2 linked regions of the Pararhizobium sp. A13 genome follow. The protein of the gene in region 2 interacts with the protein of the main gene of each other region in a pairwise test. Links are inferred from orthologs where the notes say so. Each region holds a gene or a part of one and is shown on either strand. Other genes may lie near its edges.

Region 1 (7,743 bases), 2.5 Mb from region 2 along the record:
ATTTTTGAAAGAGCAGGAAGCGGGCGCCACCGCCGAAACCGCAGTGCTTTCTGCTGCCGCCCTGATCAGCTCGACCGCCTCCGTTTTCCTGCTGCTTGCCGGTCTTTGGTTCTTCCGCCGCCGTGCGGTACAGCCGCTGGCGGCGATGTCGTCCTACATGCAGACGCTTGCCGCCGGCGACTATGGCCGGGACGTTCCCTATGCGGGCCGCTCGGACGAGATCGGCGCGGTCGCAAAATCCGTCGCCATCTTCCGCGAGGCGGCGATCGAGCGGCGCAATGCGCGCGCGCGCGCCGACGACGAGCGCCGGCAGCAGGACGAGCGTGACGCCGTTCTTGGCCGTCAGAAGGATGCCGAGGAGGCAAGGCGCCTGCAGGTGATCGAGCAGGTGACGCGCGGGCTGGAGCGCCTGTCGAACGGCGATCTTTCGGTCCGCATCGAACAGCCGTTTGCCGCGGATTACGAAGAGCTGCGGACGGAGTTCAACGGCAGCGTCGAACGCCTGGCCGAGACGATTTCCACTGTACTGCACACCTCCGCGCGGCTGAGGACCAATTCCTCCGAAATTGCCGGTGCAACCGACGATCTGGCGAAACGGACGGAGTTGCAGGCAGCTTCCCTCGAGCAAACCGCGTCGGCCTTTGACGAAATCACCGTCACGGTGCGCAACTCCTCGGAGCGTGCGCGTGAAGCAAGCACGGTGATGGCCGCGGCAAAAGACGGCGCGGAGAAATCGGCCCTCGTCGTGCGGGACGCTGTTGCCGCCATGGAGCGGATCGCCGGTTCGTCGACGCAGATTCGCCAGATCATCACCGTCATCGACGAGATCGCCTTCCAGACCAACCTGCTTGCACTGAACGCCGGTGTCGAGGCCGCGCGGGCCGGCGATGCGGGCAAGGGCTTTGCGGTCGTCGCCCAGGAAGTGCGCGAACTGGCCGGCCGTTCGGCAAAAGCGGCGCGGGAAATCACGACGCTCATCGAGTCCTCGGCCCGCGAGGTCGCCGGCGGTGTGCAACTCGTCAACCAGACCGGTGCCGCGCTGACCGGCATCGAAGGACACGTGCTGCAGGTAACCGGCCTCATCGGCGCAATCGTTACCGCCGCCGGAGAGCAAACGGCCGCCCTTTCCGACATCAATACAGCCTTGCACCGGATGGACCAGATGACCCAGCAGAATGCGGCGATGGTCGAACAGACCAACGCTGCGTGCCGCGAACTCAGCGATGAAGTGCAGGACCTGAACCGCGTTGCCGAGCGTTTCCAGGTTTCCGCAGTCGCCGGGATGCATGCACGGCGGGCGGCTTAACGCTTCCCGCCTGCAGCCGCCTGACGGCTGTCCAAGCAAAAAGCCCCGCGATTGTCTCGCGAGGCTTCCATCTCAATTCATGCCCAAAAATAATCAGGCGATCTTCTGGCCGGTCTTGGCCCAGTCGGCGAGGAAGGTTTCGAGGCCCTTGTCGGTCAGCGGGTGCTTGACGAGGGCCTTCAGCGTTGCCGGCGGCGCCGTGATGACGTCGGCGCCGATCAGGGCTGCTTCCTTGACGTGGTTGACGGTACGGATCGAGGCGGCGAGGATTTCGGTCTCGTAGCCGTAATTGTCGAAGATCTGGCGGATTTCGCGGATCAGGTCCATGCCGTCGAAGGCGATGTCGTCGAGACGGCCGACGAAGGGCGATACGAAGGTCGCGCCCGCCTTGGCGGCGAGCAGCGCCTGGTTGGCCGAGAAGCACAGCGTCACGTTGGTCAGGTGTCCGTCGGAGGACAGGTTCTTGCAGGCCTTGAGGCCGTCGAGCGTCAGCGGCACCTTGATGCAGATGTTGTCGGCGATCTTCGAAATGACAGCCGCTTCCTTCATGATCGATTCGTAATCGGTCGCCGCGACCTCGGCCGAAACCGGGCCTTCGACGATGCCGCAGATTTCCTTCGTCACTTCGAGGATGTTGCGGCCGGACTTCAGGATCAGCGACGGATTGGTCGTCACGCCGTCGACGAGTCCGAGGTCGTTCAACTCCCGGATTTCATTCACATCGGCTGTATCGACAAAAAATTTCATGGGATTCTCCCTTGGGACACACGGGCTGCTTTGTTGTTTCGGGGGTTTTCTTTAACGCAATCCGAAGGCAAGGTCACGGCCGATGACCGAAGATTCGACCGATTTGTTTGACGGCCTGTTTGCCCGCAGGGTCGTGCCCGTTCTGGTGCCGATGCCCGCCCCGAAAGCCTATTCCTATGCCGTGCAGGAAGGAATGGCCGTCGAACCCGGGTCGATCGTGCAGGTGCCGCTCGGACCCCGCCAGGTGATGGGCGTGGTCTGGGACGGCGTTGAGGATGACGGCATCGATCCGAAGAAGCTCAAGGCCATCACCCAGGTCTTCGATTGCCCACCGCTGGCGAAAGACATGCGCGCCTTCCTCGACTGGGTCGCCGCTTACACCGTCTCGCCACCCGGCCTCGTCGCCCGCATGGCGCTGCGCGCGCCCGCCGCCTTCGATCCCGAGCCGATGGTCGAGGGGCTACGGCTCACTGATACCCGGCCCGAGCGCATGACGTTGGCGCGCGAGCGGGTGATCGCTGCCGCCGACAACGGGTTTGCCTGGACGCGATCGGGCTTGGCGCATGCGGCCGGCACGTCTTCGAGCGTCATCGACGGGCTCGTGGCGCAGGGCGTGTTCGAAACCGTCTTCATGGCGCCGCCGCCGGTGGTGGCAGCGCCCGATCCGGACTATGTCGAGCATCGCCTCGAAGGACCGCAGAAACAGGCGGCACAGGACCTGCTGGAGAGTGTCGAAACCGGGGGCTTCTCCGTCTCGCTGATCGACGGCATCACCGGCTCCGGCAAGACCGAGGTCTATTTCGAGGCGATCGCCGCGACGCTGAAAGCCGGCAAGCAGGTGCTGATCCTTTTGCCGGAAATCGCGCTGACGGCGAGCTTCCTCGAGCGATTCCAGGATCGCTTCGGCTCGAAACCGGCCGAATGGCATTCCGACCTTGCCCCGCGCACCCGTGAAAAAGTCTGGCGGCAGGTGACGGAGGGTGGCGTGCGTGTCGTCGCCGGAGCCCGCTCCGCGCTTTTCCTGCCATTCGAGAATCTCGGCCTGATCGTTGTCGATGAGGAACATGACCCGGCCTACAAGCAAGAAGACCGCGTCTTCTACAATGCGCGCGACATGGCGGTTGTGCGTGCCCGTATCGGCGATTTTCCGATCGTGCTGGTCTCGGCGACACCTTCGGTCGAGAGTCGGGTGAACGGCGATCTCGGCCGCTACAGGCCGATCCATTTGCCGACGCGTTTTGGTGATGCGGCGCTCCCCGATCTCGGCGTGGTCGATATGCGCCGGCATCCGCCGGCGCGCGGCGGCTTCCTGTCGCCGGTGCTGCTCAACCAGATCGGCAAGGCCGTCGGGCGCGGCGAACAGGCACTGCTGTTCCTCAATCGCCGCGGTTATGCGCCGCTGACGCTCTGCCGCGTTTGCGGCCATCGCTTCCAGTGCCCGGATTGTTCGAGCTGGCTGGTCGAGCACCGGTTCCGCGGTCAGATCCAGTGCCATCACTGCGGTTATTCGGAAAGGACGCCGGAAGCGTGCCCCGAATGCGGCACGTTCGATCATCTGGTTGCCTGCGGTCCCGGCGTCGAACGCATCGCCGAAGAGGTCGACCGGCATTTTCCCGACGCCCGTACCATCGTGCTCTCCTCCGACCTGATGGGGGTCAAGCGGCTCAGGCTGGAACTGGACGCCATTGCCCGCGGTGAGGCGGATATCGTCGTCGGCACGCAGCTTGTCGCCAAGGGGCATAATTTTCCGATGATGACCTTCGTCGGCATCGTCGATGCCGATATCGGTCTTGCCAATGGGGATCCGCGGGCGGCTGAGCGAACGTTCCAGCTCTTGAGCCAGGTCACGGGCCGGGCAGGGCGCACGGGTCTGAAGTCGCTCGGTCTGCTGCAGACCTACCAGCCGCAGCATCCGGTGATGCAGGCAATCGTCTCCGGCGATTCGGAGGCCTTTTACGAGCGCGAGATCAACGAGCGCGAGAAGGCGCTCTTGCCGCCGTTCGGACGGCTGGCCTCCGTTATCGTTTCGGCGGACACCCGCGCTGATGCCGAAGGCCATGCGCGCGGTCTGCGGCAGGCCGCACCCCGCGTCAGCGGCATCAGTATTCTCGGGCCCGCCGAAGCGCCGCTTGCGCTCATCCGCGGCCGCCATCGCTTCCGCCTTCTGGTGCACGGCCGCCGCAACAGCGACATGCAGGCGTTCGTGAAGACCATGCTCGCCAGCGGACCAAAGGTGCGCGGCTCGGTCAGCGTCCAGCTCGACATCGATCCGCAGAGTTTTCTGTGAGGTGGCAGCAGGCCGTTCTTCCTCTCTTGCCGCTGGTAAATCCTCCGTCATCCTCGGGCGAGCGCAGCGAGTTCGGGGATCCAGCAGCGCCGCGTCTGCGGCGCTGAAGACTCTCTGCCGTCGGAGACAAAAGTCTTCTCGACGCGCGGCGGGATCCATGTGACAGGCACAGGGATGACGGAGGAGAATGGGTGCCGACCTAACTTGGCAGTTCAGCCAAGCGTTCGAAAGGTGTGCGAGGCGTCGTCGAATTTCGCTTGTCTGCTGATTCCCTTTCATACGCACTTGGGTTAGATGAGGGAAATCAGGCTGAAGCGGGGGCATGCCATGGAGTTCTACATTCCGACGGAGACGGGAGAATTCCTGGCGTTCTGTGCGGCCGTCGTCACCGCTTTGATCGGGCTTCTGTTTCTCTTTGTCCCGGGCGTCGCCTTTCGTGCTGTGGGCATTGATCTGCGCGAAGGCCGGCGGGGTGGTTATGCCGAGGCGCGCTCGACCATGGGCGGCTTTCATCTCGGGCTTGGCATCGCAGCCCTCCTTCTCGCCCAGCCGATGGTCTATCTGGCGCTCGGTGCCGCCTTCGCGCTCGCCGCCTTCGGCCGCATCCTCTCGATGCTGTCGGATAGCGGCAATACGGTTGTGAACTGGCTGTTCCTGATTGTTCAGATCGTACTTGCGGCTTTACCCCTGGCCTATGTCTTCGGCCTCACCTGAGGGCGTTTTGGCGCGGGCACAGGGAGACGTCGTCAGCTCATACCCAATTTTTGGCAAAATTTGGCCAAAAGGATGCAGACTTATCGCGCATTCGTGCTCTTCGCGTGTTGCGAGTCCAGATATCCTATGCTAGACGAACCGCGACTTGTGGGGGAAGCAGGCCGCCCGGCCTGTGCATCCTTTAAAATATAGCAACAAATTCAAGGTGTTGGGTTTACGGTTCTCCGCAGACATCGCCCTTGGATTAAAATCAGAGAAGCTTGTGCCCGTGGCAGACACATCCCAGCTTATTTCCGGTGTTGCAGAAAGGTACGCGTCTTCGCTTTTCGATCTCGCGCTGGAAGCGGGATCGGTGGAGAGCGTCGGGTCTGATCTGGATACGTTCCAGCGCATGATCGATGACAGTGCCGATCTGAAGCGTCTCATTGTCAGCCCGGTCTTTTCCGCCGACGACCAGTTCAAGGCCATTTCCGCGATCGTCGCGAAGGCCGGCATCGCGGGTCTGGTCGGCAACTTCCTGAAAGTTGTTGCACGCAATCGCCGCCTGTTCGCGGTTCCCGGCATCGTCAAGTCGTATCGCGAAACTGCCGCCCGTCATCGGGGCGAGGTTGCCGCTGAAGTGACTTCGGCCCATGCGCTGACGGCAGCGCAGCAAACTGAATTGAAGGCGGCGCTCAAGGGCGTCACCGGCAAAGACGTGGCGGTCAACGTCACCGTCGATCCGTCTATTCTCGGTGGTTTGATCGTCAAGGTCGGGTCCCGCCAGATTGACACTTCCCTTCGCACAAAGCTCTCGAGCCTTAAGCTTGCACTGAAAGAGGTCGGCTGATGGATATCCGCGCCGCGGAAATTTCCGCAATTCTGAAAGATCAAATCAAAAACTTCGGCCAGGAGGCGGTAGTCTCCGAAGTCGGTCAGGTGCTCTCCGTCGGTGACGGTATTGCCCGCGTCTACGGTCTGGACAACGTCCAGGCTGGCGAGATGGTTGAATTCCCGGGTGGAATTCGCGGCATGGCGCTGAACCTCGAAGCCGACAACGTCGGTGTCGTTATTTTCGGCGCCGACCGTGAAATCAAGGAAGGCGACACCGTTAAGCGGACCGGCGCCATCGTTGACGTGCCGGTTGGTCCGGAATTGCTCGGCCGCGTCGTCGACGCGCTCGGCAACCCGATCGACGGGAAGGGCCCGATCAATGCCAAGCAGCGCTCGCGCGTTGACGTCAAGGCTCCGGGCATCATCCCGCGCAAGTCGGTTCATGAGCCGATGTCGACCGGCCTCAAGGCCATCGACGCTCTGATCCCGGTCGGCCGCGGCCAGCGCGAGCTCGTCATCGGCGACCGCCAGACTGGCAAGACGGCGATCATCCTCGACACGATTCTGAACCAGAAGGCCATCCACGACAACGGTCCGGACAGCGAAAAGCTGTACTGCGTCTACGTCGCTATCGGCCAGAAGCGCTCGACCGTTGCGCAGTTCGTCAAGGTGCTCGAAGAGCGCGGCGCGCTGAAGTACTCGATCATCGTCGCTGCGACGGCTTCCGATCCGGCGCCGATGCAGTACCTTGCACCGTTCGCCGGTTGCGCCATGGGCGAATACTTCCGCGACAACGGCATGCACGCTCTCATCGGCTATGACGACCTGTCCAAGCAGGCCGTTTCCTATCGCCAGATGTCGCTGCTGCTGCGCCGCCCGCCGGGCCGCGAAGCTTACCCGGGCGACGTTTTCTACCTGCACTCCCGCCTTCTCGAGCGCGCTGCAAAGCTGTCGGACGAAAAGGGTGCTGGTTCGCTGACGGCTCTGCGGTCATCGAAACGCAGGGCAACGACGTTTCGGCGTTCATCCCGACCAACGTGATCTCGATCACCGACGGCCAGATCTTCCTTGAAACCGACCTGTTCTACCAGGGCATCCGCCCGGCCGTGAACGTCGGTCTGTCGGTCTCCCGCGTGGGTTCGGCCGCTCAGGTTAAGGCGATGAAGCAGGTTGCCGGCTCGATCAAGGGCGAACTTGCCCAGTATCGCGAAATGGCCGCCTTTGCCCAGTTCGGTTCGGACCTCGACGCTGCGACGCAGCGCCTCCTGAACCGCGGTGCCCGCCTGACCGAACTCCTGAAGCAGCCGCAGTTCTCGCCGCTGAAGACGGAAGAGCAGGTCGCGGTCATCTTCGCTGGCGTGAACGGCTACCTCGACAAGATCGCCGTCAACAAGGTTGGCGCGTTTGAGCAGGGTCTGCTGTCGTACATGCGTTCCGAAGGCAAGGACATTCTTGAAGCTATCCGCAAGGACAAGGCAATCAGCGATGACGTGAAGGGCAAGCTCAAGGCTGCCATCGACACGTTCGCGAAATCCTTCGCCTGATCGGGTTCCATTTAGGACGGATAACGGATGCCTTCACTTAAGGATCTGAAAAACAGGATCGCCTCCGTCAAGGCGACGCAGAAGATCACCAAGGCGATGAAAATGGTCGCCGCGGCGAAGCTTCGGCGTGCCCAGGAGGCGGCCGAGGCCGCCCGGCCTTATTCGCAGCGAATGAGCGCGGTTCTCTCGAACATCGCTCAGGCTGTGGGTTCGGACGACAGCGCGCCGCGCCTGATGACCGGCAACGGCCGCGACCAGACGCACCTGCTCGTGGTCTGCACGGCGGAACGCGGTCTTTGCGGCGGCTTCAACTCGCAGATCGCCCGCTACGC
Region 2 (7,469 bases):
ATGCGCGTTGACGCAGTAGGTGCTGGCAACGCCGAAATCATTGTTCGACTGCATTACGGCAGGCGAAAAGCCGATCGCGTCGAGCCTAGCGATGACGGTTGACCAGCGCGTGCCGGCGGCAACCCGGTAGGTCCTTGATGCCGGGTCGGCTTCCAGCCATTGCTGGTCCAGGGTGAGCACCGAGCCGCCCGGCGCCAGGCTCTGGCCACCCATCGAATGGCGGGCGGCGCTGGCAATGAACGGCCGGCCGGCAGCTTGCGCCTCGGCCATCAGCGCCCGGATGTTTTCGACGACCTCCCCCCTGGGGTCGGCAGTGACAACCACGTGTTTTGCAACCGGGGTCGGGGACAATTCACTGGCGTCATTGAGGAGAATGGCTCCGCTGTCGGCCTGCGCTTCCGCCGGAAAAACCGGACCTGCGGCGCTTGTCGGAGCAAGAAGCGTGCGGCCGGCATAAAGCCCGATGCCTGCGGATACCCCTGCCAACAGCGCGCGCCGTGTCAAATGCCCCATGAATTCCCTGCCCCTTGCCCCGATTGCCCATCTGGGAATCACGTCTGTAACGGTGCAACGACAGGATTAATTCGCGGACGAACAAATTCAATGGCAAAGAAAAACCGGGCGACAGGATCGCCCGGTTTTCATCTTGACATGGAGGAACCGTTACTCTTCCGTTGCAGCGGGCGGCTCGCCTTCCGGCACGTCCGACCCGGCCGCAATCTCGTCTTCCTCATCGGATTCCGGCTCGCTGATCCGCTCGACCGAGACGACCTTCTCGTCCTTGGCTGTCGAGAAGATCGTCACACCCTTGGTCGCGCGGCTGGCAAGGCGGATGCCGTTGACAGGCACGCGGATCAGCTGGCCGCCATCCGACACCAACATGATCTGATCGTTGTCTTCGACCGGGAAGGCTGCGACGAGTTCGCCGATTTCGCCCGTCTTCGACGTGTCCGTCGCGCGGATGCCCTTGCCACCGCGGCCGGAGGTGCGGAAATCGTAGGTGGACGACCGCTTGCCGAATCCCTTGACCGAGACCGTCAGCACGAACTGTTCGCGCGCCTTCAGTTCCTCGTAACGGGCCTCGTCAAGTTGACCTTCCTCAGTCACCTCTTCGCCGACCAGAGCGATTTCCTCGTCTTCGCCGGTTGCCGCGCGCCGTTCTGCCGCGGCGCGCTTCAGGTAGGCAGCGCGTTCCCAAGGCTCGGCACCGACATGGCCGACGATGGTCATCGAGATGATCCTGTCGTTTTCACCGAGCGAGATGCCGCGGACGCCGATCGAGTTTCGGCCCGCGAAGACGCGCACATCATCGACTGGGAACCGGATGCACTGGCCGAGAGCCGTCGTTAGAAGGACGTCGTCCTGATCGGTACAGGTCTCGACGGAGAGGATTTCATCACCCTCCTCCTCGAGCTTCATGGCGATCTTGCCGTTGCGGTTGACCTGGACGAAATCCGACAGCTTGTTGCGGCGAACCGTGCCGCGGGTGGTCGAGAACATCACGTCGAGGTTTTCCCAAGTGCTCTCGTCCTCAGGCAGCGGCATGATCGTGGTGATGCGTTCGCCGGCTTCGAGTGGCAGCATGTTGATCAGTGCCTTGCCGCGCGACTGCGGCGTTCCGATCGGCAGACGCCAGACCTTCTCCTTGTAGACGATGCCACGCGAGGAGAAGAACAGGATCGGCGTGTGCGTGTTGGCGACGAAAAGCCTCGTCACGAAATCCTCGTCGCGCGTCGCCATGCCGGAGCGGCCCTTGCCGCCGCGACGCTGCGCCCGGTAGGTCGTCAGCGGCACCCGCTTGATATAGCCGAGGTGGGACACGGTGATGACCATGTCTTCCTGGGCGATCAGATCCTCATCGTCCATGTCCGGACCGCCTTCGACGATCTCGGTGCGGCGCGGCGTGCCGAATTCGTCGCGCACGGCTATAAGCTCGTCCTTCACGATCGTCATGATGCGGACGCGCGAGGAGAGGATGTCCAGATAATCGCTGATCTCGGTGCCGATCTTGTTGAGTTCGTCGCCGATTTCGTCACGTCCAAGCGCCGTCAGGCGGGCGAGACGAAGTTCAAGGATCGCCCTCGCCTGCTCTTCCGACAGGTTGTAGGTGAGGTCCTCATTGATCCGGTGGCGCGGATCGTCGATCAGCCGGATCAGGCTCTCGACATCGGAGGCAGGCCAGCGGCGCGTCATCAATTGCTCGCGGGCGGTCTGCGGATCCGGCGCCTCGCGGATCAGCTTGATGATCTCGTCGATATTGGCAACCGCAATGGCGAGACCGACCAGAACGTGCGCGCGCTCACGCGCCTTGCGCAGCAGGTACTTCGTGCGCCGGCTGATGACTTCCTCGCGGAAGGCCACGAAGGCGCGCAGCATGTCGAGCAGCGTCATCTGCTCCGGCTTGCCGCCGTTCAGCGCCACCATGTTGCAGCCGAAGGAGGTCTGCAGCGGCGTGTAGCGATAAAGCTGGTTGAGGATGACCTCCGCATTGGCGTCGCGCTTGAGTTCGACGACGACGCGGTAGCCCTGGCGGTCGGATTCGTCGCGCAGGTCGGAAATGCCCTCGATGCGCTTGTCCTTGACCAGTTCTGCCATCTTCTCGATCATCGTCGCCTTGTTCACCTGATAGGGAACTTCGGTGATGATGATCTGTTCGCGATCGCCGCGCATCGGTTCGATGGTGGCGCGGCCGCGCATGATGACCGAGCCGCGGCCCGTCTCATAGGCCGAGCGGATGCCGGAGCGGCCAAGGATGAAGGCGCCGGTCGGGAAGTCCGGTCCGGGAATGATCTCCATCAATTGCGGCAGTTCGAGCGCCGGATCGTCGATCAGCGCGATGCAGCCGTTGATGACTTCCATCAGGTTGTGCGGCGGGATGTTCGTCGCCATGCCGACCGCGATGCCGCCTGCGCCATTGACCAGCAGATTCGGGAACTTGGCCGGAACGACCGAGGGTTCGTTCAGCGTACCGTCATAGTTGTCGCGGAAATCGACCGTTTCCTTGTCGAGGTCGTCGAGCAGCGCATGCGCTGCCTTCTGCAGCCGGCATTCCGTGTAGCGTTCGGCCGCCGGTGGATCGCCGTCGATGGAGCCGAAATTGCCCTGACCGTCGATCAGCGGCAGACGCAACGACCAAGGCTGCGCCATGCGCGCCAGGGCGTCGTAAATCGCCATGTTGCCGTGCGGGTGGTATTTACCCATCACGTCACCGGTGACGCGGGCGCATTTGACGTATTTCTTGTTCCAGTCGATGCCGAGTTCGCTCATCCCCCAGAGGATGCGGCGGTGAACCGGCTTCAGACCGTCGCGGACATCGGGAAGAGCGCGGCTGACGATGACGCTCATGGCGTAATCGAGATACGACCGCTGCATTTCCTCCATGATGGAAATAGGCTCGATGCCTGGTGGATTCTTGCCGCCGCCGGGTGTGGTTTGTTCAGTCAATTTCGATCACGATCTTTGTTCAGAATCAGACAGATTTTTATAGCCGAATGCATTGGCGAGCGCCAATTTCGGGGCCGGGTTTTGAACAGCCTTTTAGGCTCTTCGGCGCTATGGATGGCATTTGCAAGGCAAAAGCGAAGGAACGGTCCGAAACGGCTCTTTCCTTCGTCGATCCGGTCGCCTAACAATCCATGAGACGGCGATCATAAACAAGGCCGCGACGGGGACATCGGATGTCACACTTCGACCTTCTGATCAATGCGCTGACCACCATTCTGGTCACCATCGATCCACCCGGCCTCGCGCCGATCTTCCTCAGCCTGACCACGGGCATGAGCCGCCAACAACGGTTCCTTGTGGCGCGCCGCGGCACGCTGATCGCCTTCTTCATTCTCTCGGCCTTTGCCCTGTTCGGCAACGGCATCCTTTCGCTGTTGGGCATTTCGATCGGCGCGTTCCGGATCGCCGGCGGCCTGTTGCTCTTCTGGATCGCCTTCGAGATGATCTTCGAGAAAAGAAATGAGCGGAAGGAAAAAACCGGCGAAGCGGCCATCACCCGCGACCACATTCACAATATCGCAGTGTTTCCGCTGGCATTGCCCCTGATTGCCGGTCCCGGCGCGATCTCGGCGACGATCCTTTTGTCGGGATCCCTCTCCGCCACCATCGACAGGGCTCAGCTCATTCTCGTTATCGCCTTCTGTCTGGCCCTTCTCTTTGCCGCACTCGTCATTGCCGAGCGCATCGACAGGTTTCTCGGCGTCACCGGCCGCGCCATCCTGACACGACTGCTCGGCGTCATTCTGGCGGCTCTCGCCGTCCAGTTCGTCGTCGATGGCGTGAAGTCGGCTTTCGCGTGAGGCAGTCACGCCTCACCCCTGACGCAAGAAGGCCCGGTTTCCCGGGCCTTCTTTTGTTGTGCCGCAATTGGCAGAATCAGAACGGAATGTCGTCGTCCATGTCGCGTGAAAAGTTTCCGCCGCCCCCGCTGGAGCGGCCCGAAGGCGCAGACGCCGGACGATCGTAGTCGTCGCCGTAATTGCCGGAGCTTCCGCCGAGATTGCCGCCACCGTAGTCCGAGCCGCCACGACCGGCGCCGGCACCAGCGCCACCGCCGTCGCGGCCGTCGAGCATCGTCAGCGTCGAGTTGAAGCCCTGCAGCACCACTTCCGTCGAATAGCGATCCTGGCCGTCCTTGTCCTGCCATTTGCGGGTCTGCAGCGCGCCTTCGATATAAACCTTGGCGCCCTTCTTCAGATATTGCTCGGCAACCTTGCAGAGGCCCTCGTTGAAGATCACCACGCGGTGCCACTCGGTCTTTTCCTTGCGCTCGCCGGAATTGCGGTCGCGCCAGGTTTCCGACGTCGCGATGTTCAGGTTGGCGATCGGCCGGCCGTCCTGCGTGCGCCGGATTTCCGGGTCGGCCCCGAGGTTTCCGATCAAAATCACCTTGTTGACACTACCCGCCATCTTGCTTTTCCTGTTATCCCGCCCGGCATCGCTGCCCGGCCACCAAAATTTAGAGCGCGCACTTTAGCGGCTGACAGCTCACCATACGCCCCTTTGCATCCCGTCATCCACAACAGATTTTGAAGTTTGTTCTTTATTTGTTCTAGTAAACTCGTAATATCCTGTCAACCGACTCGGGAAAGCCAGCCTGTTTTTCGCATTGCGCCTCGACATGCGCTATGCCGTACTTAAATAGGAGCTTTCAATGGACTTACAAAGCTGGACACGATGAGCGAACTCAAGACCATTTCCATCCGCGGCGCGCGCGAGCACAATCTGAAGGGCATTGACCTTGACCTGCCGCGCAACAAGCTGATCGTCATGACCGGCCTGTCCGGTTCCGGAAAATCGTCGCTCGCTTTCGACACGATCTATGCGGAAGGCCAGCGCCGCTATGTCGAGAGTCTCTCGGCCTATGCCCGTCAGTTCCTCGAGATGATGCAGAAGCCGGATGTCGACCAGATCGACGGGCTGTCACCGGCGATCTCGATCGAGCAGAAAACGACCTCGCGCAATCCGCGCTCGACGGTCGGCACGGTCACCGAAATCTACGACTATATGCGCCTGCTGTTTGCCCGCGTCGGCGTGCCCTATTCTCCAGCCACCGGCCTGCCGATCGAAAGCCAGACGGTCAGCCAGATGGTCGATCGTGTCATCGATTTCGGTGAGGGAACACGGCTCTATATCCTGGCTCCGATCGTGCGCGGCCGCAAGGGCGAGTATAAGAAAGAGCTTGCCGAGCTGATGAAGAAGGGCTTTCAGCGCGTCAAGATCGACGGGCAGTTCTACGAGATCGCCGAGGCGCCGACGCTCGACAAGAAGTACAAGCACGACATCGACGTCGTCGTCGACCGCGTCGTCGTGCGCCCCGACCTGACGGCGCGTCTGGCCGACAGTCTCGAAACCTGCCTGACGCTCGCCGACGGCCTGGCCATCGCCGAATTCGCCGACAAGCCGCTGCCGCCGGAAGAGACGGCCGCGGGGGGCTCTGCCAACAAGTCGCTGAACGAGACGCACGAGCGCGTTCTGTTCTCCGAAAAATTCGCATGCCCCGTGTCCGGTTTCACAATTTCGGAGATCGAGCCGCGGCTGTTTTCGTTCAACAATCCGTTCGGTGCCTGCCCGACCTGCGACGGTCTTGGCAGCCAGCAGAAGATCGATGAGGCGCTGATCGTTCCGGAACCCGACCGGACATTGAAGAACGGTGCCATCGCGCCCTGGGCCAAGTCCTCGTCGCCCTACTACAATCAGACGCTCGAAGCCCTCGGCAAGGCGTTTGGCTTCAAGCTGTCAAACAAATGGAGCGATCTGTCCGACGAAGCCAGGCATGCGATCCTGCAGGGCACCGACGAAAAGATCAGTTTCCATTACGAGGACGGTGCGCGGTCCTACAACACCACCAAGACCTTCGAAGGCATCGTACCCAACCTGGAGCGGCGCTGGAAGGAGACCGACAGTGCCTGGGCACGCGAGGAAATCGAGCGCTACATGTCGGCGGCGCCCTGCCCTGCCTGCGACGGTTTCCGCCTGAAACCGGAAGCGTTAGCGGTCAAGATCGACAAGCTGCATATCGGCGAAGTGACCGATATGTCGATCCGCGTTGCGCGCGACTGGTTCGAGACACTGCCGGGCCATATGAATGCCAAGCAGAACGAGATCGCCGTTCGCATCCTGAAAGAAATCCGCGAGCGGCTGCGCTTCCTCAACGATGTGGGCCTGGAATATCTCAGCCTCTCGCGCAATTCTGGGACGCTGTCGGGCGGCGAAAGCCAGCGTATCCGGCTGGCCTCGCAGATCGGTTCGGGCCTGACCGGCGTGCTCTACGTGCTCGACGAGCCGTCGATCGGCCTGCATCAGCGCGACAATGCCCGGCTGCTCGAGACGCTTCGGCATCTGCGCGACATCGGCAATACGGTGATCGTCGTCGAGCACGACGAGGATGCGATCCTGACTTCCGACTATGTCGTGGATATCGGACCCGCCGCCGGCATCCATGGCGGCGAGGTGGTCGCGCAAGGCGCGCCGTCCGACATCATCGCCAATCCGAACTCGCTGACCGGAAGATATCTTTCCGGCGAACTTTCGGTCGCCGTGCCGTCCGAACGGCGCAAACTGAAGAAGAAAAAGGAAATCACGGTTGTCGGCGCCCGCGCCAACAATCTGAAGAACGTCACGGCCTCGATCCCGCTCGGCATCTTCACCGCGGTCACCGGCGTATCGGGCGGCGGCAAGTCAACTTTCCTGATCGAGACGCTCTACAAGGCGGCCGCACGCCGCATCATGGGCGCGCGCGAAAATCCGGCGGAACACGACCGGATCGACGGTTTCGAACACATCGACAAGGTGATCGACATCGACCAGTCGCCGATCGGCCGCACGCCGCGCTCCAATCCGGCGACCTACACCGGCGCCTTCACCCCGATTCGCGACTGGTTTGCCGGCCTGCCGGAGGCAAAAGCGCGCGGCTACCAGCCTGGTCGTTTCTCCTTCAATGTCAAGGGTGGCCGCTGCGAGGC

What was found. The genes of interacting proteins can lie anywhere in the genome.
Region 1: the proteins of WI754_RS15520 (region 2) and WI754_RS03020 interact in binary tests that used the Escherichia coli proteins (3 or more experiments, as listed by UniProt). The link is inferred for Pararhizobium sp. A13 from one-to-one orthologs.

What each region holds. Positions count from the first base shown.
Region 1 is NZ_CP149510.1:634,578-642,320, reverse strand. What follows is about bases 1,759-4,737. They hold WI754_RS03020 (primosomal protein N'), read left to right. Parts: upstream 1,759-2,135; coding sequence 2,136-4,340; downstream 4,341-4,737. Other genes in these bases: WI754_RS03015 (DUF4345 domain-containing protein), read left to right, coding at 4,668-4,737; fsa (fructose-6-phosphate aldolase), read right to left, coding at 1,759-2,053. Outside these bases: WI754_RS03030 (methyl-accepting chemotaxis protein), read left to right, coding at 1-1,306; more of fsa, read right to left, coding at 1,400-1,758; more of WI754_RS03015, read left to right, coding at 4,738-5,054; WI754_RS03010 (F0F1 ATP synthase subunit delta), read left to right, coding at 5,317-5,883; WI754_RS03000 (hypothetical protein), read left to right, coding at 6,914-7,411; WI754_RS02995 (F0F1 ATP synthase subunit gamma), read left to right, coding at 7,439-7,743.
Region 2 is NZ_CP149510.1:3,146,894-3,154,362, reverse strand. Bases 3,148-5,852 are described here. They hold WI754_RS15520 (single-stranded DNA-binding protein), read right to left. Parts: upstream 4,915-5,852; coding sequence 4,381-4,914; downstream 3,148-4,380. Other genes in these bases: uvrA (excinuclease ABC subunit UvrA), read left to right, coding at 5,182-5,852; WI754_RS15525 (MarC family protein), read left to right, coding at 3,678-4,304; gyrA (DNA gyrase subunit A), read right to left, coding at 3,148-3,444. In the rest of the region: WI754_RS15535 (FAD-binding protein), read right to left, coding at 1-513; more of gyrA, read right to left, coding at 664-3,147; more of uvrA, read left to right, coding at 5,853-7,469. UniProt on the Escherichia coli protein: Plays an important role in DNA replication, recombination and repair. Binds to ssDNA and to an array of partner proteins to recruit them to their sites of action during DNA metabolism. Acts as a sliding platform that migrates on DNA via reptation.